Fulvivirga ulvae: one gene and its partner. The protein of the gene in region 1 interacts with the protein of each later gene in a pairwise test. Links are inferred from orthologs where the notes say so. Each region holds a gene or a part of one and is shown in the gene's direction. Other genes may lie near its edges.

What was found.
Region 2: the proteins of LVD17_RS07405 (region 1) and recJ interact in binary tests that used the Escherichia coli proteins (3 or more experiments, as listed by UniProt). The link is inferred for Fulvivirga ulvae from one-to-one orthologs.

Annotation. Positions count from the first base shown.
Region 1 is NZ_CP089981.1:1,819,255-1,835,289, reverse strand. Bases 12,330-15,337 are described here. They hold LVD17_RS07405 (type IA DNA topoisomerase), read left to right. Parts: upstream 12,330-12,681; coding sequence 12,682-14,994; downstream 14,995-15,337. Other genes in these bases: LVD17_RS07400 (SPL family radical SAM protein), read right to left, coding at 15,013-15,337. Outside these bases: LVD17_RS07475 (glycosyl hydrolase family 18 protein), read right to left, coding at 1-837; LVD17_RS07465 (hypothetical protein), read left to right, coding at 1,716-2,108; LVD17_RS07460 (energy transducer TonB), read left to right, coding at 2,177-2,890; LVD17_RS07455 (REP-associated tyrosine transposase), read left to right, coding at 3,387-3,935; LVD17_RS07450 (hypothetical protein), read left to right, coding at 4,396-4,866; LVD17_RS07445 (DUF6678 family protein), read left to right, coding at 4,953-5,345; LVD17_RS07440 (hypothetical protein), read left to right, coding at 5,332-5,928; LVD17_RS07435 (class I SAM-dependent methyltransferase), read left to right, coding at 5,992-6,618; LVD17_RS07430 (energy transducer TonB), read left to right, coding at 6,862-8,076; LVD17_RS07425 (aminotransferase class V-fold PLP-dependent enzyme), read right to left, coding at 8,414-9,667; LVD17_RS07420 (Rid family detoxifying hydrolase), read right to left, coding at 9,679-10,056; LVD17_RS07415 (Lrp/AsnC family transcriptional regulator), read left to right, coding at 10,177-10,632; LVD17_RS07410 (eCIS core domain-containing protein), read right to left, coding at 10,726-12,102; more of LVD17_RS07400, read right to left, coding at 15,338-15,918; LVD17_RS07395 (7TM diverse intracellular signaling domain-containing protein), read right to left, coding at 15,939-16,035.
Region 2 is NZ_CP089981.1:2,176,887-2,192,809, reverse strand. Bases 5,508-8,403 are described here. They hold recJ (single-stranded-DNA-specific exonuclease RecJ), read left to right. Parts: upstream 5,508-6,050; coding sequence 6,051-7,757; downstream 7,758-8,403. Other genes in these bases: lptB (LPS export ABC transporter ATP-binding protein), read left to right, coding at 7,773-8,403; LVD17_RS09000 (SPOR domain-containing protein), read left to right, coding at 5,508-5,927. In the rest of the region: LVD17_RS09025 (S8 family serine peptidase), read right to left, coding at 1-927; LVD17_RS09020 (LytR/AlgR family response regulator transcription factor), read right to left, coding at 1,070-1,816; LVD17_RS09015 (sensor histidine kinase), read right to left, coding at 1,813-2,865; LVD17_RS09010 (LiaF transmembrane domain-containing protein), read right to left, coding at 2,893-3,606; fumC (class II fumarate hydratase), read left to right, coding at 3,825-5,225; more of LVD17_RS09000, read left to right, coding at 5,286-5,507; more of lptB, read left to right, coding at 8,404-8,504; LVD17_RS08985 (GH3 auxin-responsive promoter family protein), read left to right, coding at 8,570-10,093; LVD17_RS08980 (ABC transporter permease), read right to left, coding at 10,109-12,481; LVD17_RS08975 (DinB family protein), read left to right, coding at 12,750-13,301; LVD17_RS08970 (hypothetical protein), read right to left, coding at 13,381-13,812; LVD17_RS08960 (hypothetical protein), read right to left, coding at 15,414-15,788; LVD17_RS08955 (hypothetical protein), read right to left, coding at 15,878-15,923. UniProt on the Escherichia coli protein: Single-stranded-DNA-specific exonuclease.

The DNA of each region.
Region 1 (16,035 bases):
ATACCATGAGGTGCCGAATACCGCTGCGGATAGCAGCTTCGAAGGGTCTTTTTGGCGCAGTTTCTGAGCCAATCTGGTAAGTCCGATAGCTGCCGGGTGCGGTCCCTGATCGCTATCACCCCATTTGCTACCACGCACGCGGCCTCCCTGATCACTGGTGCCAGTGATGTTAGCATCTGCCCACCAGCACTCCATATCCAGATCAACACCATCGAGGCCCCTTTCATCCATATAGTTGATGATCAGGTCGGCGATCTCATTCAGCTTTTGATCATTATTGTGGTATTTATCCATTAGCCAGATGAAGGCAAAGTCAGTAGCTCCACCAAGTGCAACGGATACGGTCACACCTTTTTGCTGTGCTTTTTGCAACACTCCCAAGTCAAACAGCACGGAATCCACTTTGTACTCCTGCGTTTCATCGAAAGCAATGGAAGCGAAATCGCTGCTGTTGTAATTGTTGTTGTTTTGCTTAAACATCAAAAATGAGATGTTCACATGGGTTACTACCTCGGGATTAAACTCATTGGCAATATCATAGCCTTCTACCCACGTGGGCAGATAACCAATGATCCGCTGAGGGCCGTCATAGTCAGGTCCCAGGCCACCGTCTCCACAAGCACCAAGGTTTTGCCAGCTTCCGTCGCTGCCCGGCGTGGTGTTGGTATACCATTTAGCTTCATAATTGAGGCCGTTGTAGGACACCTTATCGCCTTGCGTATGCTCAGCGTTATTGGGGTCCCACGGCGTAGCGCAGTCCGGAAACTCATATTGAGCCTGGGCGCATATCACGCCTAGTATGAGTAGGATTAAAGTTAAAACAGGTTGTTTTTTCATAAGGGGTAAAATTTATTTGGGTTGAAAAATAGGAGCCTCTTATAGACATTATTTGATAAGCTTGATGTGGTGCAACTCTTTGCCTTTGCCGGTCATCACCAGATACAGTCCGGGAAACTAAGCTTGTGGTCTCCGGCCGGTAATGTTGTTTCTATCACTTTCCCGGCTGTTTGTCCTTGTAAGGGGTTTGTAGAATTTTATCATAGAATAGTTGGTCTAGGTTGTTCATAGGTTGAAGGTTCAGGCACTGAGCAATAGATACCTGTTACCGGAAAGCGTTTCCGGCCTCAGCATATGTAAGAAGATGTGAAGTTACCGAGGCTACCGCCTCGTGAGTCCGGTCAAGTTCCGTTGTAAAAACTGATGTGAGCAGAATCCAGGTGCCATTGATACCGGCAGCGGAATACATAGAGGTTTTAGGTTTCTGATGGTCATAGTTTGGTCGGTTTTAGGTTGAATATTTTTGATGCCCTAGAGAAGGAGAAGCCACTTTTCAAAACTCCGCCATGTCCGGTAAGAGCATCAAAAACAGAAGCATATACGCCAAGGGATGTGATTTTTCCTAATTTATTTGCTGTTTGGCAGGAAGTTGTAGCTGAATGGTGATTGGGAACGATTGGGGTTTGGGTTTTTGTGAGGTAAAATCTTTGCTACTCTCCCTACCTCTACCTGGCGTAAGCGTCCGCTTGTGCCACAACCATCAGGTAACTATCTTAGCCCAATGAGTAGAAAGTACAAATTCCAGGACCAAAGCAACTATACTTTGTCAGCTTTGCTACTGTCTACTGGATAGACCTGTTTGTAAGGGAAGATTACAACAACATTTTGATAGAAAGCTTAAAGTATTGTCAAAAAGAAAAAGGGCTTGAAATCTATGCATGGTGCATTATGCCGAGTCATGTTCATTTGATCATAGGGGACAGAAGACAAGCCCATGCAGGACATATTGGAGAGATTTCAAAAGTTTTACTTCGCGTAAATTAAAAGAGGAAATTCAAAACCATCCTTCGGAAAGCAGACGGGAATTGATAAAATGGATGATGGAGCGTGCAGGTAACAAAAACGGCAACAACAACGGTTGGCAGCTTTGGCAGCAGCACAACCATCCTATAGAGCTGTCAGATAATAAAATGATGGAACAACGTTTGGATTATTTACACATGAACCCCGTAGTTGCGGGGTTTGTGGGTGAGCCGTCCTACTGGAAATATAGCAGTGCGGTTGATTATAGTGGTGGCAAGGGCCTGTTGAATATTTTGTTTATTGAATAAGGGCACAAGCGGACGCTTGCGCCAGAGAGGGTTTTACCATACAAACAGGATTTATCTAATAAAACAATATGACCAAATCACTCACATCAATGCTTCTCATTTTATCTAGCCTGACTATCACTTTAGGGCAGGAGTTCGGAGACTCCTGTGAAGAAGCTATTGCCAGGGCAAATGAAGACTTTGGCAATGGACTCATGAAAGCCACATCATATGGACTAACCATTGTAGCGGATCCTGAATTTGAGGATTTTTATGACAAATACCTGCTTGACAGATATGGTGTTATTAACTCTAATGGAGGGTGTTTTGTAACCGAAGGAGAGGAATGCTATTCGTCGAGGATGTTTGCTTTGATTGAACAAAAATACGGACAGGATTTCTTTGAAAGAGCCAGAGCCGAGGCAGAAAAGCTTTATCCAAAGAAAAGAAAGACATTCGATGATGAAGCAGAGGAAGATATAGAACTGGCAGATAGTGATGGGCCGTATATATTGGTTGACGTGCAACCCGAGTTTCCTGGAGGCCTGGATCAACTTTACAAATATGTGGAGAAAGAATTAAGTGAAAGAAAAATATCTCAGGATAGTGCAGCTTCAAGGACATACGTTCAATTGGTTATTGATTCAACCGGAAATGTAAAAGAAGTTGAAGTCGTCAAGGGAACTAATCCAAAATTAAATTCCGCTCTTATAGATATTTTTAGAAAAATGCCCAGGTGGACACCAGGATTAAGACAGAATGAAAACGTGAATATTAAATTAATAATCCCGTTTAACTATTAGTCAATATGCCAGCAGATTATAATACAGGAGGATGTCTAATAAATGGAGTAATGCACCACGACCTCCAAAATTGATTTCAGGCTGTCTTATCCCATTAGCTATCATCTTGATTATAGTTGCCCTGTCTTATTTTTTAGGTAAATAGCCTACTATGGCGCAAGTGTCCGCTTGTGCCACATCCAGCAGGTAACTACCTTAGCACAAAGGCGGAAAGTATAAATTTCAAGATCAAAGCAAGTATACTTTGTCCGCTTTGCTATCACTGTGATAGATTTATTCGTAAGAGAAGATTGAAGCAATAATTTTGCTTATTGCGTAAAGGCACAAGCGTCGCCTGTGCCAGAGAGTAGAAAAATACAGAAAATTTAACTATAGAACATCATGACAGAATTTTGGGAGTCAAGTTTCAGGGACAAGCAGACCATGTGGGGATTTGAACCTACTCTGGCGCAAGCGTCCGCTTGTGCCACATCCAGCAGGTAGCTATCTTAGCCCAATGAGTAGAAAGTACAAATTCCAGGACCAAAGCAAACTATACTTTGTCAGCTTTGCTACTGTCTACTGGATAGACCTGTTTGTAAGGGAAGATTACAACAACATTTTGATAGAAAGCTTAAAGTATTGTCAAAAAGAAAAAGGGCTTGAAATCTATGCATGGTGCATTATGCCGAGTCATGTTCATTTGATCATAGGGACAGAAGACAAGCCCATGCAGGACATATTGAGAGATTTCAAAAGTTTTACTTCGCGTAAATTAAAAGAGGAAATCCAAAACCATCCTTCGGAAAGCAGACGTGAATGGATAAAGTGGATGATGGAGCGTGCAGGAAACAAAAACGGCAACAACAACGGTTGGCAGCTTTGGCAGCAGCACAACCATCCTATAGAGCTGTCAGATAATAAAATGATGGAGCAGCGTTTGGATTATTTACACATGAATCCCGTAGTTGCGGGGTTTGTGAGTGAGCCGTCCTACTGGAAATATAGCAGTGCGGTTGATTATAGTGGTGGCAAGGGCCTGTTGAATATTTTGTTTATCGAGTAAGGGCACAAGCGGACGCTTGCGCCAGAGAGGGGTTAAGCATCCCTAATGAAGCTTATTTGCGTTTGACGAATGAAAAGGATACAGCATCGGCAACTTTATATTTTGATTATTACTCGTATAGGAAAAGTGGAAAGTATGGTTCTGTAAATTGGAAGGTAAATCTGCATCCAGTTTTGTTTAAACAGCCTTATCTGATCCTTAATATATACGATTTTAGAGATAGGTTGTATAAAAAAATGTATGGTTATCATACCGATGAAGATTATATCTGTGAATGGGGCTTTCCAGGTTCAGGATTGTTGATCCCAATGAAATAGATGGTCTCAATCAATTGGCGAAAATTCCATAAAACTTATCAATCCGTTACAAGCAACAACTTAAGTGAGAGATGGACAAATTAGCTTATTGTGTAAAGGGACAAATGAACTCCTGTGACAGACAATGAAACGGTTCACGAAAAATGAAAAAAATACTTCAAAAGAGATTGATTAAGATTGTAAAATGGGTTGTAATTGTCCTCATCCTATTTAAGGTTACTTTTTACCTTTTAGGGAGGCTAGATATGAAAAATACAATCAAGAGGAACAGTGGTATAGAAATATCCTACTTCTTTAAAGTTATGGAAAATAAGACATTTCATTACCCTGGAGCTTTTGATAGCGATTATACCTGGGTTTTCAAGTTGAAGGTGAGTGAAAAGGATATAAAAAAAATATCAGAGCAGATAGAAAATTCGAAATTTTATAATGCCAAAGATGATTACAGCAATTCAATTTATGACTCTTTGACGACTTATAATTTAAAAGGCTATTGGGTCTTAGATAAAAACGTCTATGAATTTTATCAAGCAGTAGAGCAGTGGAAAGAAATAACTACCATCCAAATCGATCGATTAGAAAGGACAATTGAAGTAAATCTAACGCATTTATAAGCCCCATAAACTATCAGTAGGAGTAAAGAGGATTTTGTTAATTGAGGCACAAGCGGACGCTTTCGCCAGGGAATGATAGGAACAACATGAAACCTGAAGAGTTAGATAGTTATTTACATTTGAAATACAGTGGTTCATTTATGAATAATGCAAAATGGATCAAATTGCTGGAACATTTGACCAGTGTCTTGGGAGCGGTTCATCTATATTATAAATTGGTCTATTCTGATGAGTTAAGACTAACTTCCTTTGATGCCCCAGATACTGAACCTTTCTTTATTGAGCCAATTTTATACAAAGAAGTGGAATGGGTCATCTTCCCAAAAGAATATAAAGATTATGTATCACCGAATAATCTCAAGGCAGGATTGACGTCATACAACCAAAATATTGAGAAAATAGAGCAGGAGATTTGCTCAATTGGTGAGTTTGAAATTGAATGCTCTAATTTGGGCTTAAAGCTTTATGGATATAGGTAAACCAAGCAGGTCATATAGAATGCACCAGGCACAAGAACTACTGAAACACAAATTCCATCAAAATGTTGTCAAAAGTCTGGCATCTAAACTGGGTATTCCACATTTAAGATCAGGAAATGCTACCATAAGAGATAATAGGGGATGGAGAATAGATGAATCTATTGAATACTGCTGGTTAATTGGCATATCCAAGTCCTTTGTAGGTTGGTGTTGGTTATATTCTATAAAATTCAATCAAAACTCTTTTAGGAAAAAGAGTAATCCTGATGAGCTAATACAAGGGATTTTTACCGTTGATAAAGAAGGGAAAATTGGAGAGTTTTATCAGAAGCATCGACCTCAAGATTACGTCGATAAGATAAGAAGATTGACATCATATGATCTGTTTGATGCGAATAGAGGGCTGACCCTGGATGGCATTGGATATGAATATTTTGTTTTTGCTCCAAATGCCGAAATAAAAATTTCCCTTAATAATCCGAATTCAGAAAACTGGAAAGTTTGGGAAAATGAGGTTTGGAGAGTTGGAAGGGAGTTATCGCTGAATTCTGGCATTCAGGTATCAAAGGAACTGTTTGCATAAAGGCACAAGCGGACGCTTGCGCCAGAGAGTAGAAAAATGCAGAAAATTTAACTATAAAACATCATGACAGAATTTTGGGAGTCAAGTTTCAGGGACAAGCAGACCATGTGGGGATTTGAACCGGCTGACTCTGCTATTGAAACGGCCAGTTTATTTCAGCATCACGGACTTAAAAAAGTACTAATTCCGGGATTTGGCTATGGTAGAAATGCGAAAATTTTCATTGACAGCGGCTGTGATGTCACCGGAATAGAAATTTCGGAAACGGCCATTGATCTTGCCAGAAAGTACTATGGTGATAACATCAAAGTGTTTCACGGGTCAGTAAGTGTAATGCCATTTGACAAAGAAAGCTACGATGGCATTTTCTGCTATGCCTTAATCCATTTGCTGGACGAAAAAGAAAGGGCAAAATTAATCAGCGACTGCTACAATCAGCTTAGGCCTGGTGGTTACATGGTTTTTGTAACCATCTCCACCAGTGATAACGCCTACGGCAATGGTGAACGCTTAAGCAAAGACCGTTTTTTGACAAGGCATGGCGTTAATTTATTCTTTTATAATCAAGAGTCCATAACATCCGAATTCGGAGAATATGGACTGCTGGAAACAAAAGAAATAGAGGAGCCCGCCAAGAATGTAGAGAGCAGACCTGCCCAGAAGTTTTGGCAGATTGTGTGTAAGAAATGAGGTGTATCATAGCTCAGAGCCTTTTTCATAAACGTATTTATTAAACAAAAACTTGATCCATACTACTCACTAATCCCCCTTTGAAGGGGGCAGGGGGATGTTCTCCATCATGATAGATCAGCTAATTAACAATGAGAGAGAAGCTGCATTTACACCCTCTGCCTGCGGCATCTCCCTCAAGGGAGAAGTTTGTGACAAGTAAAAGCACCGTCATTGCTATTGGTTAAATATTATCTTTGTATTATGGGAAAAGCCTTAACGTTCCTTTTACTCATCATATTGACTATAAATTCGTTTGGTCAAGTCAAACTGGACAAGTTTGAAAAATTCGAGTGCCTGAATGGTTTTAGTGTGGACTATGAATTTAACAAATCACACGCTTCTATTCATGCGGCTGGTATTACAATATTTGACAAAAAGCTGGATGGCGGCAAATTGGAAATTTTTTTGGGGTTCCACGGAAATTGTTCGGATGCAGATAATGCGGGAGTTAGAGTCATAGGGGACACTATTGAGTTACTTCATGGCCCAAATTATACAGAAAAGATAGAAGATGACGGTAGTACTTCTTATGAGATAGAAGTTGCATTGTGCGATTGTTGCTTAAACTTCAAGTATTTTTTGAGTGGCCTTGACCCAAATATAAATTATGTACTCAAATTGACTAATAATGTTGCTGATGATTATTATGGAATCCCCATTGATGTTGTAAACAACAAAACACGCAGTATTTACTATCCACCTCAACGTGATACAGAAGAAATGTTTCTGTCATATATTCATAAGGCAACAGCAGATTACAAATTGCTTTTTAGGCTCTATTCAAAGTTTAGAGTAAACCGCTCCAGTAAAAAGTGGGACTTGAAAACTCAGGAAATCAATAAAACCTGGAGGGAGTTTCTGCATACTAGCAAGGCACTAAAAGACCCATTTGTACTTGAGGAACTTGGAACTCAAAGATATTCGGAATTGATCAAGCCTTTCTATGATAAAGTGGCTCAACTTACACCCAAACTTTGCAAAGAATATGAAAGGCTTCAGAGCAAGGGAATCTGGCGGAGTTGGTATGTGGAAGAACCCCTTGAAATTAAGATCACTGAAGAGGAACGGGAGGAGCTGCTATCCTCTGATTTTGCCTATATAATAGCTGAAGAGCAGCCAGAGTTGTTAATTAGTTTGGATTCTATCGACCAGTTCATTAATGATAAAATTGCCAAAAAAGGCAATAAATTCAAGGATATTGAAGGGAAGATCTATTTTGAATTTGTCATAGGAAAAGATGGTTCCTTACTGGAAAAGAACATCGTCAAAGGAATAGAAACAGCAATTGATAAATTTGTTGAAGGTCAATTACAGGAGTTAGACTTTAGGTTCAAACCGGCAAAAATGAAAGGGATTGAAGTGAAATCAAAGGTTATTCTCCCCATAAGAATAAAACGCAATCCGGATTTACAATAACTTAATTTTTAAGACAAAACTTCACCCATACTACTCACCAATCCCCCTTTGAAGGGGCACAATGCTATTATATTAAGGCCGGATTATATATTATTTCCCAGTAGAGTCTCTCGTAGAGGACTCTGCGGCCTTCGGAGGCACAATCTTTAATTATGGCAGGAGACCATTATCGGGAAAGGCGACGCTCAGCAAGGTGGCAACCTCTGCTTTAAGGCTATTACCCTCAGCCGGTATTAGCGAACAGTCAAGCTTTACCAAACTTATAGAAGTTTAGTAAAGCCGTCATTAGTTCTGTTTGTACCCGCGACTGGTTGGAGTTGCAACTACTGAGGTAGACTTACCTGATGATCTCGCTAAGGCTATTAACAAGCACATCCAGCTCATCCAGAGTATTATAGTAATGGGGGGAAGCCCTAACTGCCCAACTGACTCCTTTTTCATCAAAATCAAAAATGCCAAATTCACGGTAGCTCGGCACTACGTTTATTTTCCTTTTCAGCAGCTCACTTACAATAGTTTGTGGGTTACCATTGTTAACTGTAAATGTCACCAGACCTCCCAAGGCAGGGCCACGATCCAAAACCTGGATTCGATCTGTTTCTATCTCCTGAAGCTTTTGTCTTAGCATTTGAGAGAGGAGCCTTACCTGTTGCTCAATTCTTTCTTCTCCTATATTCCGGCAATATTCAATGGCTGCTTTGGTTCCGATTACCGTGGAGTAGGCAAACTCCCAATCCTCATAGCGTACCGCATCGGGCTGTTGCTTGTAGGTATTGTGTTCAGTCCATGTGGCGCCACGCATATCGATAAACATCGGTTCCAGACCAGCATCAAGTGCCTCATCAGAAATGTATAAAGCCCCAGTACCGCGCGGGCCTCTCAAAAATTTCCGGCATGTCATGCTCAAAAAGTGACACTGGAGCTTCTGCACATCCAGCTTCATTTGTCCGGCCGACTGGCAGGCATCCAAAATATACCAAGTGGTATGGTTGCTCTCTTTTAAATAGCTACTGAATATTTCTGCAATTTCATCTACAGGCTGGACCAGTCCGGAATTGGTTGGGATGTGTGTTATCGCCAGTAGCCTGGGGTTGTATTTTTTTAGCTTTTCGCCCAAATCCTGCAAATCTACCCCACCCCCTGGGCTATTGTTGATATGAACGACCTTAACCCCCAGCCGCTTTTGCAAAGAAAGGAACTGGATCTGGTTGGAAACAAAATCATCTTTATCCGTAAGTATCACATCTCCGGATTCAAAGGGAATAGAAGACAATGCCCTCGTATAGGCATCAGTGGCACTGGCTGTAAAAGCGATATTTCGGGGCGAGCAATTTAGCAGCAGGGCCGTTTGAGTGTAAAATTCTTTTATCCCATCTGCCCGTAAAGCTGAGGCCTCATAACCACCTATTTCTGCCTCTAGTGCTATATGATCAAGCTGTGACTGGGTAACGATATCCGGCATTAATCCTGCTCCTGCATTATTCAGGTGCACCACATGACTACAGCCTTTTGTTTCATTTCTGAACCTTTGTACTTCTTCTACTGAAAATGAACTTCCTGCCGGAAGCATAATCTTTTGATCTGAACTCATAAATGTCATATTTAATTGATTTCTGCGATTAATTCTATTTCTATCAGGGCATTCAGGGGCAGCCCTTTGACTGCTACAGTGCTACAGGCTGGCTTATGTCCATTAAAGCATATCTCATATGTCTCGTTCATTTCGGGGAATAATTGCATATCAGATAAAAACACATTGGTTTTAATCACATGACGTAAGGTGAGACCGGCCTCGTTTAAAACTGCCTCAAGGTTTTTGAGCACCCTTTGGGTCAGCGTCTGAATGTCATTTCCTTCAATTTCCATGGCCTGCGGATTTATTGGAGTCTTGCCCGAACAAAACAAAAGATTTCCGGAGCGTATTGCCTGGGCATATGGCCCAATTGCTTTTGGGGCTTTGGTGCTGTGAATGCTTTCCATACATAAGTGTTTTATGCGAAGCGCAAAATTAAAGGCGCTTGACAGATTAAACAGGGCAGATATGGCGTGTAAATGCATATTTTACCCTATTATTGACATGTAAATAAACAAATTATGCATATGCTGGATGAGTACGATAGAGGGATATTAAGATTACTGCAACAAAACAATAAGCTAACTGCTGAGGAGATAAGTGTAGAGGTCAATTTAAGTCAAAGTGCCGTTCAGCGTAGGATAGCAAAACTTAGAAAGGAAAAAATTATTGAAGCCGATGTATCCATTATTTCCCCCAAGGCTGTAGGTGTTGGGATTACCTGCGTAGTGGATGTGGTACTTCACGAGGGGAGCTCAAAGGCCATCGATAAATTCAAGGCGAGCATACAGCAGTGCGTAGAAGTTACCCAATGTTATTATGTTACGGGTACTTATGATTTTGTACTGATCGTCAATGTAAAGGACATGCAGCACTTTGAAGAGTTCTCTAAAAGGCAGCTAATGGATAACCCTAATTTAAAGCACTTCTATACCCATGTGGTGATGGACAAAGTTAAGGTCAGCTATGGTGTTGATATTTGAGCATTGAATATTTAAAAGCTGTACTTTGTGGGTAAAGCACAGAGCCCTTCGCGAGATTCACGAAAGACTCTGCTGAGAATGGGGTCATTACTACTAATGTTCGTAGGTAGTTGATCTTTCTATCAGTGATCCCCCTCTTACAATCATTTGCCCTGAGGCAGACATTTTATCATCCGCCTTTTTGTACCAGGCATAACTGATCTCCCTGAGCAGGTCTATATCTTTTCGGTTGTTAATGGTAATTGTACCATCACCATTCCTCAAGTCTTTAATGACGCTTTTTACAACACGCTGATATCCTTTATTGACGCTTAAATATGCGTTCCTGGTAATATGTTTTTTGATTTTGGTCATTTGCTGCAGCATCTTTTGCTGTTTTTGAGGAGTAGGTGGAGTAAATTTCGTTGCATTCTGATCCTCATCAAAGAAACGAAGTATGTCGTACAAAGCATGGCCTCCCGAATCTTTCATGTCCTTGTAGCTTTTGAAGATCATGGTAGCGCGCACAAGATCATTAAGCCGGCTGGCATCGCCTTTATACTTCATACCAACCTTCTTTGTAGCACGTGGACGTTTCTTTAGTCCTTCCGGTACTTTTGCTTCTATGGCTCCATACCGCTTTCCCAGCTTTTTAATTTCTTTTTCAAAGTGCTGGTGCACCAGCTCCGCCCTGTCATATAGCTGATCCATATCATGTGTGTTTTGGTGCATCTTACCTTTTTTATCCCTCGAAACCTGATCTCTATGCAGGTGATGGATAATATCTATGGCCTGGTCTTTATTCAGTTGTTTTAAGTTCTTCCCTGCATGTTTTTTAATAATGGCCCAGGCTTTGCCCTTATCGATATCATTATTGTTTACATCCTTGTAGAAGGATCCCGATTTATCAAAAAGGTCCTGGTCTGTTACCTGCTGGTCAAACTCGTCTTTGGTAATTCTTTGCACTGGAGATGTTGAACTGGCCATTCTACCCTTTTGAACTGATTTTCCCCCTACAGCACTTTCGGTATCAAGGGCTTTGGCCCCCATAACGTCTGCCTCCTTTTCCAGCCCTGCATTATTATTGATACTTACACCTTTTAGCTGGGTAGTAGCTTGCACGCGACCCTGTTTTTGCTGTACCACATGCCAGGCTTCGTGTGGCAAATGCTGCTCTTGTCCTGATGCCAGATGTATATCCGTACCCTGTGCATAAGCATGTGCCTGCAATTGGGCAGGCTTATCAGAGTTGTAGTGCACTTTGACATCATCCATAGAGTGACCGGAAAGGTTCTCAATCCCTGATTTAAGATTATCAGGCAAGCCTGTATTATTATTCTTGCTGACCGCCTGCCTTTGGACAGGTAAACCGGCCTGATCTAAGCTCGACCGGTTGAGACTGTTTTTGCTTCCCATGTCATTGTCTAAACTACTTTTATTACCAGCCAGGCGATTTCCTGGTGTGCTACTGCTCGATAAATTGTCCTTCATTTTTTTGGTTTTGGCCCAAACGGTTCATCCATTCAGCCTGGTTGATTTTTTATAAGTCTTACTTTCGGTTAGCCTTGGTTTTATGGCTTGTTATTGAAACAGGTGAAGAGAACTATCTTACAGTATCATTCGGAATTTTTTTAAGGAATGCAAAATGCAAGGGTTTAGAAGGTACTTACTCAACCATGTGAACAGAAGATATTTCCATAAATGAATGACATTCCACCCTTATGGGGCTTTACTCTATGACTTTCCAAAAGGCTTCACCTTTTGCTAATTGATTTCGCCTTTTTTCAGGGCTGGAAGCACCTTACTGCTTACTATTCAACCCGTTGACCTTCTCTGATTACCGTTTACTTTCCAAACCGACAACTTTTGCAAACTGCTTTTGCCGATTACCAACTTATCACAGGTTATCCTGTCCACTAACTAACCCCACAAACCCTTCCGCTGTAAAATAGATTTTGTATTTTCGCCAGTTGATTTGCCAGTGAGTATTGAGCACAGGAGTGTCAATAAATAATTAAGGCTTAGTGGCCTTAGCTTCAATGCTCAATACTAAAATCTCAATACTAAAATATGAAGGTCTGTATTGCCGAGAAACCAAGTGTAGCCAGGGAAATAGCGCAGGTAATAGGAGCTAACGCTCGTAAAGAAGGATACTTTGAAGGCAATGGCTATCAGGTTACGTGGACTTTCGGGCACTTTTGCACGCTGTATGCCCCGGAAGATTACCAGCCGCACTGGAAGCGGTGGGATTTGAACACGCTGCCTATGCTGCCGGAGCGTTTTGAAACCAAGCTTATGAAGGACGGCGGCGTTAAAAAGCAATTCAACGTAATTAAAAGCCTGCTGCAAAAAGCCTCTGTAGTCATCAACTGTGGTGATGCCGGCCAGGAAGGAGAGTTGATACAGCGGTGGGTAATCAAAGAAGCCAAATATGAAGGAGAGGTTCAGCGCCTCTGGATATCGTCACTTACCACCGAAGCTATTAAGGCTGGATTTGAAAAACTGAAACCAGCACAGGAATTTGATAACCTCTTCTATGCGGGAAGCTCACGGGCTATTGGCGACTGGCTGCTTGGTATGAATGCCACCCGGCTCTATACACTTAAATACGGTGGCTTTAAGCAGGTACTATCCATCGGACGCGTACAAACGCCTACTTTGGCCATGTTAGTGAACCGGCACTATGAAATAGAAAACTTTGTGCCTCAACCTTACTGGGAGCTGCAAACCATTTACAGGGAAACCAAATTTAACAATACCACGGGTAAATTCTTTTCCAAAGAGGAAGGGGAAGAACTTCTCAACAAGGTAACGGGTAAAGATCTTGTTATAACCGGAGTTGAGAAAAAAGACGGGAAAGAGTATGCCCCTAAGCTGTTTGACCTTACCGGTTTGCAGGTTTATTGCAACAATAAATTTGGTTTTACTGCCGAGATAACTTTAAAGTTGATTCAGGGCCTTTATGAGAAAAAGGTAGTGACATACCCCAGGGTAGATACTACATTTCTACCCAATGATATGTACCCTAAAATACCCGGCATACTTCAGGGGCTGTCAGATTACGCCAATTACACTGCACCTATCCTCGGCAAAAAGATCAGGAAGTCAACCAAGGTATTTAATGATAATAAGGTAACGGATCACCATGCGATCATCCCTACAGGGGAGCAGAAGCCGTTGAGCCCTGATGAACAAAAGGTATATGACATAATTACCAGACGCTTCATCGCTGTATTCTACCCTGATTGTAAAGTAGCCAAAACAGAGGTGAATGCAGAGGTGGAAGGGGTCAAATTTGTAGCCCGCGGTAAGGAGATACTGGACGAAGGATGGCGTGCGCTGTTCCCGAAAGAGAATAAGAAAAGCTCTTCGGATGACGATGATGAAAATAATGAGGATGACGAGGGGATTCTTCCTTCATTCGAAAAAGGGGAAAGTGGCCCCCACGAACCTTCATTTGTTGAAAAAACTACCAAACCTCCTAAAAATTACACAGAAGCTTCGCTGCTTCGGGCTATGGAAACTGCCGGAAAGCAGGTAGATGATGAAGAACTGCGCGACCTGATGAAGGCCAACGGTATTGGAAGGCCGTCTACAAGAGCAAGCATTATAGAGACCCTTTTTAAAAGAAAATATACTCAAAGAAGGAAAAAGCAAGTGTTGCCTACGGAGATGGGTATACAGCTTATCAACACCATACGAAATAAACAGTTAAAGTCGGCCGAGCTTACGGGGCATTGGGAAAAGAAGTTGAAAGAGATAGAACAGGGCGAGTTTGGTGCTGGGCAGTTTATAGCCAACATGAAGAAGATGGTAGATGACCTGGTATCGGAAGTGCGCCAGGAAGCAGGTAAGCCTATAGTAGCCGCTCCTAAAGCTGGCGCCAATAAAAAAGCTACCAAAAAGAACACCTCGAAGGGAATGAAATGCCCAAAATGCTCCTCCGGGAATATGCTTAAAGGCAAGAGCAGCTATGGATGCAGTGAATGGAAAGCCGGATGCAATATGCGGGTGCCTTTCACATTTATGAGCAAAAAGTTCACTGACAAGCAGGTACAAAGGCTGCTTGACAAAAAGGCGACCACCAAACTCAAGGGTTTTGTGCTCAATGGTGAAAAAGTAGAGGGAGTGGTGAAGCTGACAGAAACCTTTGAGCTGGAATTGGAGAATAAAACCAGGCCGAAGGCACCAAAACCAGCCAATAATGGTATGCCTGCATGCCCTCGGTGCGGTAAGGGCACTTTGATAAAAGGGAAAACTGCCTATGGCTGTAGCCAATGGAAAGCCGGTTGCGATTTCAGGTACTCCTTTGCTGATATAAAGTCAAAAGCCAACGGACGCCCATTAACGAAAGAGTTGGTCTTGCAGATCATTTCGTCATAGTTTAAAGCACCGAAAAAGTTAGTAAGGTTTGCCTGGAGCTGTAATGCTGCCAGGTATTTTGTATTCATCGCAAAGCTCTTTCATCTTTTCTGCGAAGGCTTTTTGATAATAAGCAGGCATCTGATAACCCTCTTGAAAAAAGCGGATATACCTCTCTTCAAGCTCCGGAAAATGTGCTCTGATAGCTTTCATCACCAGGGTTTTGCTATCGGCGGAGCCATTGCCAAACAAAGTCAGTGTAGCCGGAAGTATATAGCTAACGTTTAAAGCTTTAAATGTAGAGAAAAACAATGTCAGGTTTTCTGTGGTATCCGAAATGAAGGGAAGCAAAGGCATGAGGCTTACTCCGGTATGAAAACCCTCCCTTATTGCTTTTTCGAGTGCTTTCAGTCGTTTGGACGGCTTGGTAGCACCTTTTTCAAATATACCGGCCACTTTTTCATCCAATGTTGAGAATGAAAATGATATAAGGGTTCCTCGTCCGGGAGATGATTGCAGATCATGAGGAAGTATGGCATTTTGGTCTATCTTGTGCAGCAAGTCGAAGTCACGCACCACCAGGTCTGATTTGGTAATGATATGTACAGGGAATCGGTGCCTGGAGATTACCTCAAGAGCTTGCAGGGTGAGTTCATACTTCTTCTCCACCTGAAGATAAGGATCAGTAGCCGAGGAAAGTACAATATAGCCATATTGGCCTTTCTTTGCCCTGTTGAATAACTGCTTGTCCAACACTTCAATGGCATTGGTTTTTACAGAAAGGCTTTGTTCAAGATTGGTGCCGTACTTGCTACCCCTGATATAGCAGTACAGGCAGTTGAATGAGCAACTGCTATACAGGTTCACTGTATAATCGTCGAGAAACCAACTGTCACGCTTTTTGGTTTTATTCAGTATCGATTTAACTTCTATTTCCTTTGGCATAGGCTTTTTGAAGCTGATTGTCAGTCTCCCAGGTGAGCAGAAAACAGGTCATGGATCAGGACACTTTTACCCTCATTTTCAGCCGTATCATATACACTTTCTATTTTCTTTTTAAAG
Region 2 (15,923 bases), 360 kb from region 1 along the record:
TACTGAGCTTCCGGAAGTACTTCTTGGAGCAGCAATAGTACCAGCCATAGCCGTACCGTGGCCACATTGGTCATTGGGCCCGTCAGGATCATCCCATGGCCACCAACTACTTACATAAAAGCCATATTTATGAACATATCTTCCACTGGAATATCCCGAATTGAATTCTCCGTTAAGCTTGGTTTGATTTGGAGATATACCAGTATCTATCAGGCCTACGGCTATACCACTCCCTGTGCTATGATTCCACGCCTGAGGGATATTCATATAGCTGTAGTTCCACGACACCTTAGCATTAGGGGCAACCACAGTATAATCGCCTGCAGGGATTCCAGAATCCGGATCGTTTGAGCAACCTTTGCTGCTTTCCTCTCTACCCTCAGCAGCATATCTGGAAAAGTCCACTTCATAGCCCAAAGGCTCAACATAACGTACGTTTGGCAAAGACCTGAGCCTGGTGATTACGGCCGGATCAGTGATATGTATTTCCACATAAGGTAATACATCATGTGCACGCAAATCAATATCTTCCGACTCAAGGGGCTGATCATTCCCTTTGTTAATAATGTAAAGGGCTTCCTCCACAACATTCTCACGGGCTTGCACCCAGTTTTTTCCTTTAATATCAATGGTAGCCATTCTTGAGTTGACATCACTCTCGCCCTCTGGCTGATAACCAATAGTCAATGTAGAGTCTGAATGCATCAAGGCACTCCAAAGTACCTGATCGGACGCATCCTTCCAGTTAAACTCATTGGTCGCTTTTAGGGATTCCATGATTTGATCATCAATCTGATCTCTTGGGATGAGCAGAAGTTCCTGGTCTACCCGAGGAGCTTCCAGTTCGTTGGGGTCATTAGTACACCTCATCAGCATGGCGCCGAGGAATACCAATAACAGTAATCTGTAGTTGGTCATAAAATTCATAGGTTTAGGTTTAAGTTGTTTTAGGCATAGAAGCCTAATTTCACCTAAACTCGAAATTTTATTTCCTTAAAGCAACCAAAAAACAAAGAATCTTGCGTGATGTAAGGTTTTTACCAATTATTGCAGAATGAAGAAAGTGAAATCAAAAATTAAGCACCTCTTTTAATGAACCATAACCCGATCGGCTTACAGGAATTTTAATGCCAGTCTTGAGTATTGCCATATAGGTGTCTTTGGACATGGCCTCCAACCGGTCAATACTACTAATGGAAACTATAAACGACCGGTGAACTCTGACAAATTGATTTTCAGGCAATGAGGATTCCAGGTATTTCATGGTAAGCTGTTTTAAATATTTTTTGCCTTCACTGTGGATAGCAACATAGTCATCCTGAGCCTCTATAAAATCAATTTTATCCAGAGAAATAATAACTATTTTACTGCCCAGTCTAACTACCAGTCGATCAAGCCCTTCACGGGCAACTTCACGGCTCTCCTGAATTTTAGTTATCAGCTCTTTATCTTCTCCTCCTCCCGTCAGGCGTTGCCTGGCCTTCGATATAGCTTCGTTAAAGCGGCTTTGTGAATATGGCTTCAGCAGGTAATCAGCAGCACTTTGCTCAAAGGCTTTTAGCGCAAACTTGTCATAAGCTGTACTGAATATGATGACTGGCACTGTATCCAGAAGCTCAAGCATTTCAAAACCCGTAAGTTTGGGCATTTGCACATCAAGAAAGATCAAATCGGGTTTTACCTCATGAATAGCCTTTACACCTTCAAATCCGTTGGCGCACTCTGATACTATTTCTATATCAGAATGGCTTTTTAAATATGCTCTTATAACATCCCGAGCCAGTTTTTCATCATCTATTATTAATGTTTTTATCATTTTTTCGGTGGTTGGGGGATCAGCAAGTGAACTGTAAATATCGTTTTCTCTTTTTCAATAGTCATCAGGCCCATTGTGCCATAAGTCAATTCCAGCCTGTTGCGGACATTTTTAAGTCCTATTCCTTTTCCTTTTTGTGGCGCTCCCTCAGAATCATAGTTGTTGGATACCGAAACCTTGAGATTTCCATCTTCGCATTTGCATGTTGTTTTTATTTCTACGCCCTCTAATTGCTCATAAATTCCATATTTGATGGCATTTTCATAAATGGGCTGTAAAATCATGTTGGGAAGCGTCATGCTTTGACATGCCGGGTCAATTTCGTGTACCGCAGTAAGCCTGTCGCCAAAACGCACCCTTTCTATATCCAGGTACAACTGCATTTGTGCCAGCTCATCTTTTAGCGAATGCTTCTCCGGACTTTGGTTGCCCAGAGATGACCTGAGAAAATCCGAAAGTTTTATTACCATGTCCCGGGCCTTGTCAGGATCGGTAATAGTAAGGGAGCTTACCGAGTTCAGGCTGTTAAATATAAAATGTGGATTGATCTGGAACTTGAGCATTTCAAGCTCCGAATGCCTGAGCATTCCCTGTAGCTGCAACTCTTCCTGCTCTTTTAAGCGAAGGTTGTTATTGTAGCGAAGCAGGTAATACACCATTATGATCAGGGCGAGGAAAAACACACTGATAATAATTCGCCATAAGAAGGACCCGTCCACTAAGTCGCTATAACTGTCGTTTTCGCTAAAAAAGGCCGAAAGAGCTGAACTTGCTCCATAAACTACAAGCAGCGCTGATATGGAAGCTCCGAGAATATGGCTGATAATAACACCGGAAATGCCCTGACTATCCGGGGAAATATATTGCACAACATACCAATAGCTCAGCCCTATTCCTGCCAACAGTATATTCGATATAACTGCGTCGGCTAATGAAATCGATAACGGTAGCTGATAATGATAATAGAGTAAAACCGCATGAACAGCGATCACTGCTGCCCATGCGGATACATAAAATATAACGGCTTTACCTGCCAGTGGGTGTTTCATTGTTTAGTGTTGAGTGTTGCTTTGTACTTATCTCTGCAATTTTACATCTCCACCTCCAAACATAACAAACCCTTTGATAATCAAAACTTTGTCGGGATTAGGCACTACTTTCAAAGCTGTGGCACGTTTATCGCTAAAACCTCCCAAAAGTGAGAATACTTCAACATGGACTGTCCAGTCTGGCGGAACAATGATTTCGGTACCTCCAAAGATTACAAATACATCCAACACATTATTACCGGCTGCCAGATCAGCTGTCCGTAAGTCCATTTGTGAGCCTCCAAACATCGCCGTTATCCGACCACCTCTAAAGTTTTGTGAGTCAATTGTACGTTCACGCCCGCCGAAAACTGCAAAATCATCAATATAGTCCAGATCATTTTTTTTTTCGTCTCCATCAAGGTGCCGGCCAAAAGTTGAGCGACGCATGATCAACGAAATACCTATGACAATAACGATCGCAGGTAAGAATAGCTGCCATATGTTCCGCACGTAAAAAAGGCCCATGTCCTGCATAAGAAATACTCCGCCTACGGCGATCATAATAATACCGGGTTCTATTTTCTTTCTTCCCAATATGAAGTACACACCCAGCAAGATTAGAAAGGACTCCCATGAAAACAACATATCGGAGAAATAATATGGAATGATGTCGAGGTTATCCAGTAGCCAGAATCCGCCAAAGATGACAAAGATGATACCTAACCAGAACCTCTTGTCGTTTGTATTGTGCTCTCTCATGTTCTTAATTTTAAGTTTTTAACTATTCAAGTTTACCACTCTTCTATCGAAATAGTTGATACTAATCGGCCGGCAACGAGTCATTACCGGTAAACGCCGAACAAAGTAGAGTGAAAATATATACACTTATGCCAGATTTCCGCAAGTTGATAAGCAAGCAGAGGCTGTTAAGCCAAATAATTTTCTAAATTTGCCCCAAAACGGAAAAGCTTGTACAAATGGACTTCAGAATAGAAAAAGATACCATGGGCGAGGTTAAAGTACCCGCAGATAAATATTGGGGCGCCCAAACAGAAAGATCTAGAAACAACTTCAAGATTGGTGATGCGGCAAGTATGCCTCTCGAAATTATCTATGGCTTTGCTTACCTGAAAAAAGCAGCGGCACATACCAACCATGCCCTGGGCGTACTCTCTGAAGAAAAGCGAGACCTGATTTCAAAGGTTTGTGATGAGATCCTCGAAGGTAAGCATGATGATCAGTTTCCGCTGGTGATCTGGCAAACAGGATCAGGTACACAATCCAACATGAATACCAACGAGGTAATCGCCAACAGAGCCCATGTGCTGGCCGGCAATAAACTAGGTGAAGGAAAAACTTTTATTCATCCTAATGATGATGTAAACAAGTCGCAATCATCCAACGATACCTTCCCGACCGGTATGCATATCGCCTGCTATAAAATGGTGGTCGAAAATACAATCCCGGGAGTTAAAACCCTCAGGGACACGCTCCACAAAAAATCCCAGGAGTTTATGAACGTGGTGAAAATCGGAAGAACCCACCTGATGGATGCCACACCACTTACTTTGGGCCAGGAGTTTTCGGGTTATGTTTCCCAGCTTGATCATGGTTTAAAGGCATTAAACAATACATTGGATCACCTTTCCGAATTGGCTTTGGGTGGCACCGCTGTAGGAACCGGCATCAACACGCCCGAGGGCTATGCCGACCATGTAGCTAAAATGATTGCCCAATTCACTGGCCTTCCATTCAAAACAGCAGAAAATAAATTTGAAGCCCTGGCTGCTCACGATGCTATAGTTGAGGCACATGGAGCACTAAAGCAACTGGCGGTTTCCTTAAATAAAATTGCCAATGACATCAGAATGCTTGCTTCCGGTCCAAGATCAGGTATTGGAGAAATAAATATTCCTGCTAACGAGCCGGGTTCTTCAATTATGCCGGGTAAAGTTAATCCAACACAGTGCGAAGCCTTGACTATGGTTTGTGCCCAGGTGATGGGTAACGATATGGCCATCACTGTTGGTGGAGCGCAGGGGCATTACGAACTTAATGTATTCAAACCTGTAATGGCATATAATTTCCTCCAGTCTGCGCGTTTGATAGGGGATGCCTGCGTATCGTTTAATGAACATTGTGCCATTGGCATAGAGCCTAATAATAAAAATATAGAGCAGCACCTCAATAATAGTTTGATGCTCGTAACAGCGCTTAATACACATATCGGTTACGAAAAAGCTGCTAAAATTGCCAAATCAGCTCATGAAAATGGTACTACATTAAAAGAAGAAGCTACTAAATCAGGGTTTTTAAGCGAGGAAGAATTTGATCTGTGGGTGAGGCCGGAGGATATGGTCGGCAGCCTTAAAAACTAATTTTTTTAATATTTTAATTATATTGAGTATATTTTCGAAGATTTTACAAAAAATAGCATAATGAAAAAATTAACTGTGATACTCACGCTTGCCATGATTATGGCTTTTTCAGTGAATTCATTTGCCCAATTGTCTAAGGCTGAAAAGAAAGAGTGGAAGAAAAAGGCCAAGGAATATTCGAAGAACCCAGAGCAGATGAAGCAATTGGTAGAAGAAAATCAGGCACTTCAAGGTCAGGTAACGAGTCTAAAAACTGAAAATACTGCTATGCAATCGCGAATGAGCGACAAAGATGCGAAAATCAGTGAACTGCAGGATGATCTGGCAAAACTAAGAAGTGACCTCTCTTCTGCAAAAGCTGAGTTGCGAGATATGAAATCAAAGCCTGCAGCAAGCTCATCTGAAGGGCCAATGGTAGATGGCGTAGTTTTTAAGGTGCAGATCGGTGCATTCCGCAACAAAGACCTTTCAAAGTATTTTGAGAATAGCGAAAACTTTAGCGGAGAAAATGAAGACGGCATGCAAAAGATCACTCTTGGCCAGTTCAGGGATTACTGGGAGGCCGATACTTTCAAAAAATACCTGAGGGAAATGGGTGTTAAAGATGCCTGGATCGTTCCCTACAAAGACGGTGTAAGAGTACCAATTAAAGACGTATTGGAAGGCGTTATTGCCGATGATGGTGCGGCAGACTCTGAATAGATAGTAAATCAAAGTTCATTTAAGGGGCTGTCTTAAAAGTCAACTCGTTGTGAAAGACGAGGCCGTTTACCCGGAAAATATTATGGCTTTTAGGACAGCTTCTTTTTGTTTAAAAAAAAGTGCATGGTAGAAAAACGGTGGGTATTAAAAGATAAACCTGACAAGGAGATCATTCATTCATTATCACAGTCTATAAATGTAAGTCCTCCAATAGCCACTATTCTCGCGCAACGCAGCATCATTGATTTCGATAGTGCCAGAAATTTCTTCCGCCCCACTCTTGACATGCTTCATGATCCGTTTTTGATGAAGGACATGATTTTGGCGGTTCACAGAATTGAACAGGCCATTGCAAATAATGAAAAAATACTGGTTTACGGAGATTATGATGTAGATGGAACCACATCAGTTGCTCTCTTCTTTGGATTTCTCAATTCTTTTTATCCGGCATGTGACTTCTATATACCCGATCGCTACAAAGAGGGTTATGGCATTTCTGATGCAGGTATTGAATTTGCCTCAGAAAATGATTTTAAACTGATCATCTCACTTGACTGCGGAATCAAATCTGTGAAGCTGGTTGAAAAAGCTCGCTCCTATGGTATTGATTTTATCATTTGTGATCACCATCGCCCTGGTGATGAACTTCCGCCGGCGGTGGCTGTCTTAGACCCTAAAAGATCAGATTGCAAATATCCATATAAGGAGCTTCCGGGCTGTGCTATCGGCTTCAAACTAGTTCAGGCACTGGTATCTCAAAACCCCGAATGGTATGCTGACCCACTAGATCTTCTTGATCTTGTGGTTGTAAGCATAGCTTCAGATATTGTGCCTATTACAGGAGAAAACAGGGTGTTGGCCTTTTTCGGATTGGAGAGACTAAAAAGCAGTGCCCGACCGGGCTTAAGAGCTTTGACCAAACTGGCAGGTATCAGAAACAAAATGACTATTACTGGCATTGTGTTCGGTATGGCTCCAAGAATAAATGCTGCCGGCAGGATCTCTCATGCAAAAACAGCCGTGAATCTGTTATTATCAGAATCGGAAGAAGAGGCGTACCACTTCGGTGAGCAATTGGATGTAAAAAATGATAAACGCCGTGATTTTGATGCAACAATAACGGAGGAGGCCATTGCAATGATCGAAGCAAGTGAAAACCTGAAAACCTCAAAATCAACTGTATTATTTAAAAATGACTGGCATAAAGGGGTTATAGGTATTGTTGCCTCACGGTGTATCGAGCGATATCATCGCCCCACTATCATTTTAACTATGTCCAACAACAAGGCTACAGGTTCTGCGAGATCTGTTCCCGGCTTTGATGTTTATAATGCCATCGAGAATTGCAGTGATTTGCTGGAGCAATTTGGAGGACATATGTATGCTGCAGGGCTTACCCTGGAAATAAATAAAGTTGAGGCCTTTCAGAAAAAATTTGAAGAGGTCGTTTCCAGTTCTATTTCCGAGGAACTGTTAACGCCACTGGTCAATATCGACACTGAAATAACCTTTGACAGGATCACATCCAAGTTTTTTGGTGTGATCAATCAGATGGAGCCATTCGGCCCTGAAAATCTCTGTCCGGTATTCTTAGCAGAAAACATAAGTGTGGCAGGCTCTTTGAGGTTGATCAAAGACAAGCACCTCAAATTCATCGCTCGGCAAGATGGTTGTAATAACCAGCTGGAAGCCATCGGGTTTAATCTCGGGGCATATGAAAAGAGGATAAAGAATGGAGAAAAGTTCAGAATGGCGTTTTCTATAGAAGAAAATAACTACATGGGCTATCAGTCTATTCAGTTAAATGTAAAGGATATAAAGTTCGATTAGTTATTTTTGTCATATATGATTTTACGAGCAGACCATCTAGTTAAAAAATATAAGAAGAGAACAGTTGTTAACAATGTGTCCGTACAGGTAGAGCAGGGGGAAATTGTTGGTTTATTAGGGCCTAACGGAGCTGGTAAAACCACAACTTTTTATATGATTGTAGGCCTGATCAAGCCCAACGAAGGACAGATATTCCTGGATGACGATAATATTACTGACCTACCGATGTATAGACGGGCCAAGCTAGGTATTGGCTATCTGGCACAGGAGGCTTCCGTGTTTCGAAAACTTACAGTAGAAGAAAATATTATGGCCGTTTTGGAAATGAGAAATATTCCAAAAGCCACCCAGAAAGAAAAGTGTGAGTCCCTTCTTGAAGAATTCAGCCTTACGCATGTGCGTAAAAATCTGGGTATGGTACTTTCCGGAGGAGAGCGCCGTCGGACAGAGATTGCCCGGGCACTTGCTGTTGATCCAAATTTTGTGCTTCTCGACGAGCCTTTTGCCGGTGTAGACCCTATTGCTGTTGAAGAGATACAGACTATTGTTGCCCAGCTTAAAAAGAAGAATATTGGCATTCTTATAACCGATCACAACGTAAACGAGACCCTTTCAATTACAGACCGTGCCTACCTCATGTTTGAAGGTAAGCTGCTTAAAGCCGGCTCTGCAGAAGAGCTTGCGGCCGATGAGCAGGTAAGGCGCGTATACCTCGGGCAGCATTTTGAGTTAAAAAGAAAAATTTGACCCGGCATATCACCAACAAACCGTTTTATTTTTATTTTTAAGTTATTTCAAAACAATAATAGCTGGTGGATATACTGAATTCGATATTAACCTGGGTGATGAAGAAGCGGATACATGATATCGAACTTTTCATTAAATACCCCCATGACGTACAGCAAGAGCTCTTTAAAAAATTGGTGACTGAGGCCAAAAACACAGAATTTGGTAAAAAATACGATTTTAAAAGTATCACCAATTATCAACAGTATAAAGAGCGTGTCCCAGTACATGCTTATGAAAACATGTTCCCATACATAGAGCGGCTCATGCGTGGAGAGCAAAATATTTTATGGCCCTCAGAAATTACCTGGTTCGCCAAATCATCCGGTACAACCAATGCCAGAAGTAAATTTATCCCAGTTTCTCCTGAGGCGCTTGAAGACTGTCATTTCAAAGGTGGAAAGGATCTGATCTCTATTTATGTCAATAACTATCCCGAAACCAAAATGTTTACTGGTAAAGGGCTAACCATTGGCGGAAGCCATCAGATCAATGAGTATGATCCCAATGCCAATTCCTACTATGGTGATGTTTCTGCGGTGATCATGCAAAACCTTCCTTTATGGGCTCAACTAATCAGAACCCCAAAGCTGGATGTTGCATTGATGGATAAATGGGAAGAGAAAATCGAAAAAATGGCTTCGATCACTTCAGAAGAGAATGTGACCAATTTGGTTGGAGTGCCTACATGGACCATCCTGCTCATTCAACAAGTGCTGGAGCTAAAAGGAAAGGAAAACATACTTGAAATATGGCCTAATCTTGAAGTATTCTTTCATGGAGCAGTAGCTTTTACTCCCTATCGCGAGCTTTTCAAAAAGCTGATCCCTAAGGATGACATGAACTACTGCGAAACCTATAACGCTTCGGAGGGCTTTTTTGGGATTCAGGATCAAAAAAATTCAAATGAGCTCCTGCTCATGCTTGACTACGGAATATTTTACGAGTTCATTCCATTTGATAATATTAACAGTCCGGATCCGCAAACGATTTCACTGGATGAGGTTGAGGTTGGGAAAAACTATGCCATGCTCATTAGTACCAATTCCGGACTTTGGCGCTATAATATTGGTGATACAGTAAAATTTACAAGCACATCACCTTACAGGATTAAAATTTCCGGCCGTACCAAGCATTTTATTAATGCATTCGGTGAAGAGGTTATAATAGAAAATGCAGAGTCGGCAATAACTGACGCATGCGCAAAAACAGGAGCTATTATAGATAACTTTACCGCAGCTCCTATCTATTTTGATGAAGGAAACAAAGGTGGCCATGAATGGATCATTGAGTTTAAAAAACTACCTGATAATCTTGATAGATTTACGCAATTTCTAGACGAAAAACTCCGCGAGATAAATTCTGATTACGACGCCAAGCGTTATAAAGACATGGCCCTCCTCCCTCCAGTTGTACATAGCGCCAAAGAGGGCACATTCTATGCCTGGATGAAGAAAAGAGGCAAGCTGGGAGGCCAGAATAAAGTTCCTCGTCTATCGAACAACCGAGAACATATTGATGACATCCTTGAAATAATGAGAAGCGTCTAAGCCACTTCTTAAAGTCTACTCCTCTTTAAGCGTATGCACCGGGTTTGTCATAGCAGCCCTTAACGTGTTGAAAATTACTGAGGCCAACGCAATGACGATAGCACAAACGCCCGCTGAAACAAAGGGGAGCAGGCCCAGTTCAAAGTGATAAGCGTAATCTGACAGCCAGGATTTCGCATAGAACCACGCCAATGGCAAGCCTATGGAGATGGCAATCAAAACCAACTTTAAGAAATCGCGGGAAAATAAAAAAAGTAAGCCCGCCATATCAGCACCTAAGACCTTTCTGATCCCTGTTTCCTTGGACCGCTGTTGCATAAGAAAAGCTGACAACCCAAAAAGGCCTAAGGAGCTTATAAAGATAGCAGCCGCAGTAAAAATAGCACTTAACCAGCCAATAGTCGTCAGGCCTGCATAATGGGTTTCATAGTCTTGCTCTATAAATGAGTAATCAAAAGGGTGTTGATCCTCATACTTTTGGTATGCTACTGCAATATCCTGAAGAGCTGTATTGACATGATCAGGTTCTATGCTGATGTATGCATTCCAGGTTTCTTCCGGGTTGCACAAAATCACAACCGGCTCAATTTGCCGGCTCAAAGGCTGATGATGATAATTTTTAGCTACACCTACCACTATCCCTTTATTTCCCCAAACCGTCAGCTCCATACCGATAGGATCAGACAAATTCATCGCATTAGCCGCTTGCTCGTTTATAATGATCTGCTTTAGCGCAAGCTGACCCGAACGATTCTTGAAGGTAAAAGCACGACCTTCGGAGATGTCAATGCCGAAAGTTTCTATAAAATCTTCGCTCACCTGGATAACATTAAAAAAAGATTTATCATCCTCCGGCTTTCCCGGCCAGGATATTCCATTGTTTTTATTGGCAGTATTTAAAGGGTCCTGTTCCGTAAAACTTACAGATTGTATACCGGGAATGCGTAGCAATTCTTCCTTATACGCTTCCTGTTTTCCCCTGATCCCGTGAAGCTCATGTCGCAGAATATTTCTTGTCTGGATACCCAGATCACTATGCCCGATAAAACGGATCTGATTAAAAACCACTATGGAAAAGACAATAAAAGCCACTGAAAGGGAAAACTGAAATACCACAAGCACCTTTCTTAACCCTGTTACACCTGCTTTTGCGTTTAGCTTTTGTTTTGAAGGTAAAAGCCCAAAGGAGGAAAATTGCAATGCCGGATAAATACCGGCCAGTGACCCAATAAATATGCTGGCAGCAATTAAAAGTAGCAGAAACCCAGATGACGAATAAGGAAGGGCAATATGCTTTCCTGTCAGCGCATTGAAAAAAGGCATAAGCATCTCAACCAGCGTTATGGCCAAAAACATGGAAGCAACAGCTATTAAAACGGATTCCGTCAAGAACTGAACTATCACCTGTTTTCTCTGAGCACCTACAGCCTTCCTCAGAGCCACCTCCTTATTACGTTTACTGGCCATTACAGTATACAAATTGATAAAGTTGATACAGGCGATCAGTAGTACGACAATTGCCACAACCGAAATCAGCCTGACATACAAAATTTTGCCTGAGGTGCTGCCCATCCCTGAAAAGTCATCATATAGATAAACGTCTGCAAAGGGATAGGTAAACAGGGCATCATCCGTGTCAGCAACACTGTGATGTTTTAAAACAGTTGTTAATTTTTCATCTAGTGTGCTGGCTACAACCCCAGGCTTAGCTTGAATAAAAACCTGAACATTATAGTTTGAAAATGAGTATTTGTTGGAGCTTTTCCACCATGGCCGCTGGGTATCTTCAAAGTGCTGATAAGGTAAAATGAAATCAAAATGCAGAGAAGACTGGTGAGGTATTTTTTCCAGAACACCAGTCACCTTGTATTGTTGCCTGTTGTTTTGAACAAGATCTACATATTGACCTATGGCCGATTGACCGGGAAAATACTTCTCCGCTGTTTCGGCTGATATTATCACGGAGCCCGGTTCTTTAATTGTAATACTACCTTCTTTCAGAGGAAAGCTAAACATTTGAAGAAAGGAAGGATCTGCATAAATACCCTTTTCTAAAAAAGTATCTTCAGCTTTGGCAAATACAGCATGAGCTGGAAATACACGGGCAATTTTATCTACCTCCGGAACTTCCCTTTCAATTATCGACACCAGCGATGACGGCGCATATGGTACAATCACACTTTCACCTGCTCGGTCCCGTTCTGCAAAAAGCTGGTACAAACTGTCCTCATTTTTATGGAAACGATCGAAGCTGTACTCGTCCCACACCCAGACGGCCATAAAAATAAAACACACGAGTCCAAACGTTAACCCGAATATATTGATTGTGGTAAATAGTTTCTGCCTTAAGAAAAACCTGAGAGAAACTTTGATATAATTCTTGATCATGCTATGCTAATCTTGGCTAAAATGAATGAAAGACTTATCCATACCCTAAAATAGTGCCATTAAGTAAGAATACGATTTTTATCGAAATGAACCACAAATATTAAGCATAAGACAAAAATCTGTTTCACAGTGAAACAATGGGGTGTGTTGTTTTGAAACAAAGCTAAAGTACATAAGCCGAAATAGCTCCCACTACATACAACTTCCATAAGGGTATGAGATAATGAAGTAATTTTCTAAATTGAGTAAAACCAAAATCCCAAGTCCCATGAAAAACCAATTGAGAATTTCGCTACTGGCAGCAGTTGTTTGCCTGGTGGCAATTTTAACCGCCTTTAATTTCAAGGAGGAAGAAAAGACAACCTCGTTTGTGTCAATGACATTGCCGATGTGGAAAACAGGAAAAATGCATACCCTGGAAGTTGCTGACGCTATGCCGGAAGAAAAGTACACTTACAAACCCAGTGAAGTAAGTAAAACTTTCGCTGAGCAAATGGTGCACATAGGCTACACCCTCACCTATTTCAGTAAAGCCATGATCAAAGGAGAGCAGGTAAAATATGAAGAGCCCAGCGCAGAAGGCCTGTCCAAAGCTGAAGTTCGGGCTATTGTTGAAAAAGGCTACGCGGATATGGAAGCAGCCATTAAAGCCCTAAAAGAGGATGATCTAAAAGTAGAATTGCCTTTTGGGCCCGATACAAAAATGACACGGGCACAAGCCATCATTTTTGCCAACGACCACTGCACCAACCACAGGGCTAAGGCCAATCTTTATATTCGAATGAATAATATTGAGCCGCCGAGTTATAAGTTTATTTAGTTTTAGAAGCCCTGTTGCAATATACAGGGCTTTTGTCTCCTCCAATGCCCCCAGCTCTAAATCTGTTTGCAGATATTCCTCACTTTAAAAATCCTGGTGAAATAGGGCCATCGATAAGCCCTTGCGATTCAGCTTCCAACCCTGCCATGGCTTCTTGTCTAGTTTCTGGCTTGATTTTACCCTCGGCGGGATCATATGCTAATTCATCAAAACGCGAATCATCTGTATACCTGGAAGGAACTTTATCATTGGTATCAAATGATTTAAACTTATCAGCATTATCACCTGCTTTTCTTACCTTTCCATCAACCGTTCTCTTTTCCAAGTGATCAACCCAGCCTTTTTTGTGTGGGTCAGGGGTGTTCATGTACTCATCCCCCAACTCATCAAAACGGCCGCCAGTCTCGGCATCAAAATCATTAATCTTCTTCAGGGCTTCGGGGTCGTTTCGCAGCACATCATCACCAAGATCATCGAGTTTCTTCCACGCATCGACCAAGGCAGATTGCAAAACAGTATCATGATGACTAGCTGGGTATAACTTAAAAAAGTCTCTTACTTTCAGAGTTATCTTATCTCCTATATTAAATCACCTTTTCTGCTGAAACTATGGTTCAACTACGTATGTAAGCACCCCCGTTTTAGGACTCCATAAAAGTATAGATTTCTATTAATTATTATTGTTATAATAGGTGTTAATTGTGGGTAACTCGATAGAGTTATCCACTGTTAACGCCACTTGTGCGTATTGTACAGGACTCTTATCATTTAAGCTTTCATGTGGCCTCACAAAGTTGTAATCATACATCCAATCTTCAGTGGCTTGTCGTACTTCATCTATAGAATCAAACACATAAGCATCAAGCACATAGTTTCTATAGGTACGATTCAGTCTCTCAACATATGCATTTTGAGTAGGCTTACCTGGTTGAATATAAATGAACTCTATTGCGTGCATACGGCTCCATTCTTGTGTTAATGCCGCTATAAATTCTGGACCGTTATCCATACGTATGCGCGAAGGTTTCCCTCTGCGTTTAATTAAGTGATTTAAAACCCACACCACTTTATTGCTCTTTAAAGAATAATCGATCTCTACATGCAAAGCTTCTCGATTAAAATCATCCATAACATTGAAAGAGCGGAATTTACGCCCATTGAATAAGGCATCACTCATGAAATCAATAGACCATGTATGGTTAAGTGCAGCAGGCACCTCCAGAGGTTCTTTTATTCTTGCTGGCAATCTCCTCTTTACTTTCCTACGCAAGTTTAAACCCAACGCTTTATAGATACGATGAACTTTCTTGTGATTCCATTCATTACCCTCATTTCTGAGGCGATTAAATGCTTTCCAAAAACCTTCGCGAGGAAATTGCTCAGCCTTTGCCTGCAATGCTGATATTATAGGCTCATCATTCTTAATAGACTGATAATAATATACCGATTTGGCTAGATTTAGCACACGGCACGCCCTGCTGATGCCACAGTTCAGTTCCTTCTGCACTTCTTTAACGAGCTGCTTTTTATGACAGGGCTTTAAAGCTTTTTTTCTATAATCTCTTTAGCAAGTTTGAGATCAAGGGCCAGTTCAGCATACATATGTTTTAACCTTCGGTTTTCTTCCTCAAGGTCCTTCAGCTTGCGAAGCTCTGAAGCTTCCATTCCGCCAAAGCGCTGACGCCACTTGTAAAATGAAGCCTGGCTAACGCCGTGTTCACGACTGATCTCTGCTGCCGTTTTTCCTGCATCAAACTCCTTTAAGATACTGGCAATCTGCTGGGGTGAAAATCTTTTCCTTTTCATAAAAACAGTTCAAATTTAAGTTGTTTTCTCTACTTTTAAACTGTCCTATTTACGGGGGTGCTTACACGTAAGTATCATGCATTTTTATTTTTATTATATATAAGAGATAATGCAGATCATCATCTTTTGACAACTTTATTGCTTTTTTATAACTTGCTTTTGCTTTCTTAAACTGCCTTTGAACTTCGAACAATCTACCCTCACAAAGGTAAATATCTGCCATATCCTTATTTAACTCTTTTGCTGTATTTAAATCTTGTTGTGCAGAGGCATATTCAGATTTAAGGAAATATCTATAGGCCCTTTCTAAGAAAAATTTTGCATTGGTGTTATAGCTATATACGTACTTAAGAGTTTTATTTCCTGGTCAAGCTGAGTCGGGGATTTAAGAAAAAATTCTCGCAGTCGTTTTGTCTCAGTAATAGCATAAAAAATATCACACTTTCTAATTAGTTTTATTTTAAGTCTATTATCTAGTCGATTATCTTGTTGCTTTTGTGTAAGATTATTTACTGCTTCTATAAAACAACTATCCGCTCTATTTAAATTTAAATGTTCATATTCCTCGTTAAAACGAGTCTCAAAACAGTCACAAACCTCTTTAAACGCCTGATTTACATTTTTTTGAGAAAATAGAATATGTCCTGCCATTATAAAGAGAATCGTAAAAAAGTGTTTCATTCTTACCTAAATATTAATAAGCATAATAAAAGAAGACTATTGACTGCAGATCTCCCAGTAACACAAGGACTTCCACCCATCAGCTAGAACTAAAGTAGATGCCTTTTAAATCCCAAAGCAATAGGATTCCTAAAA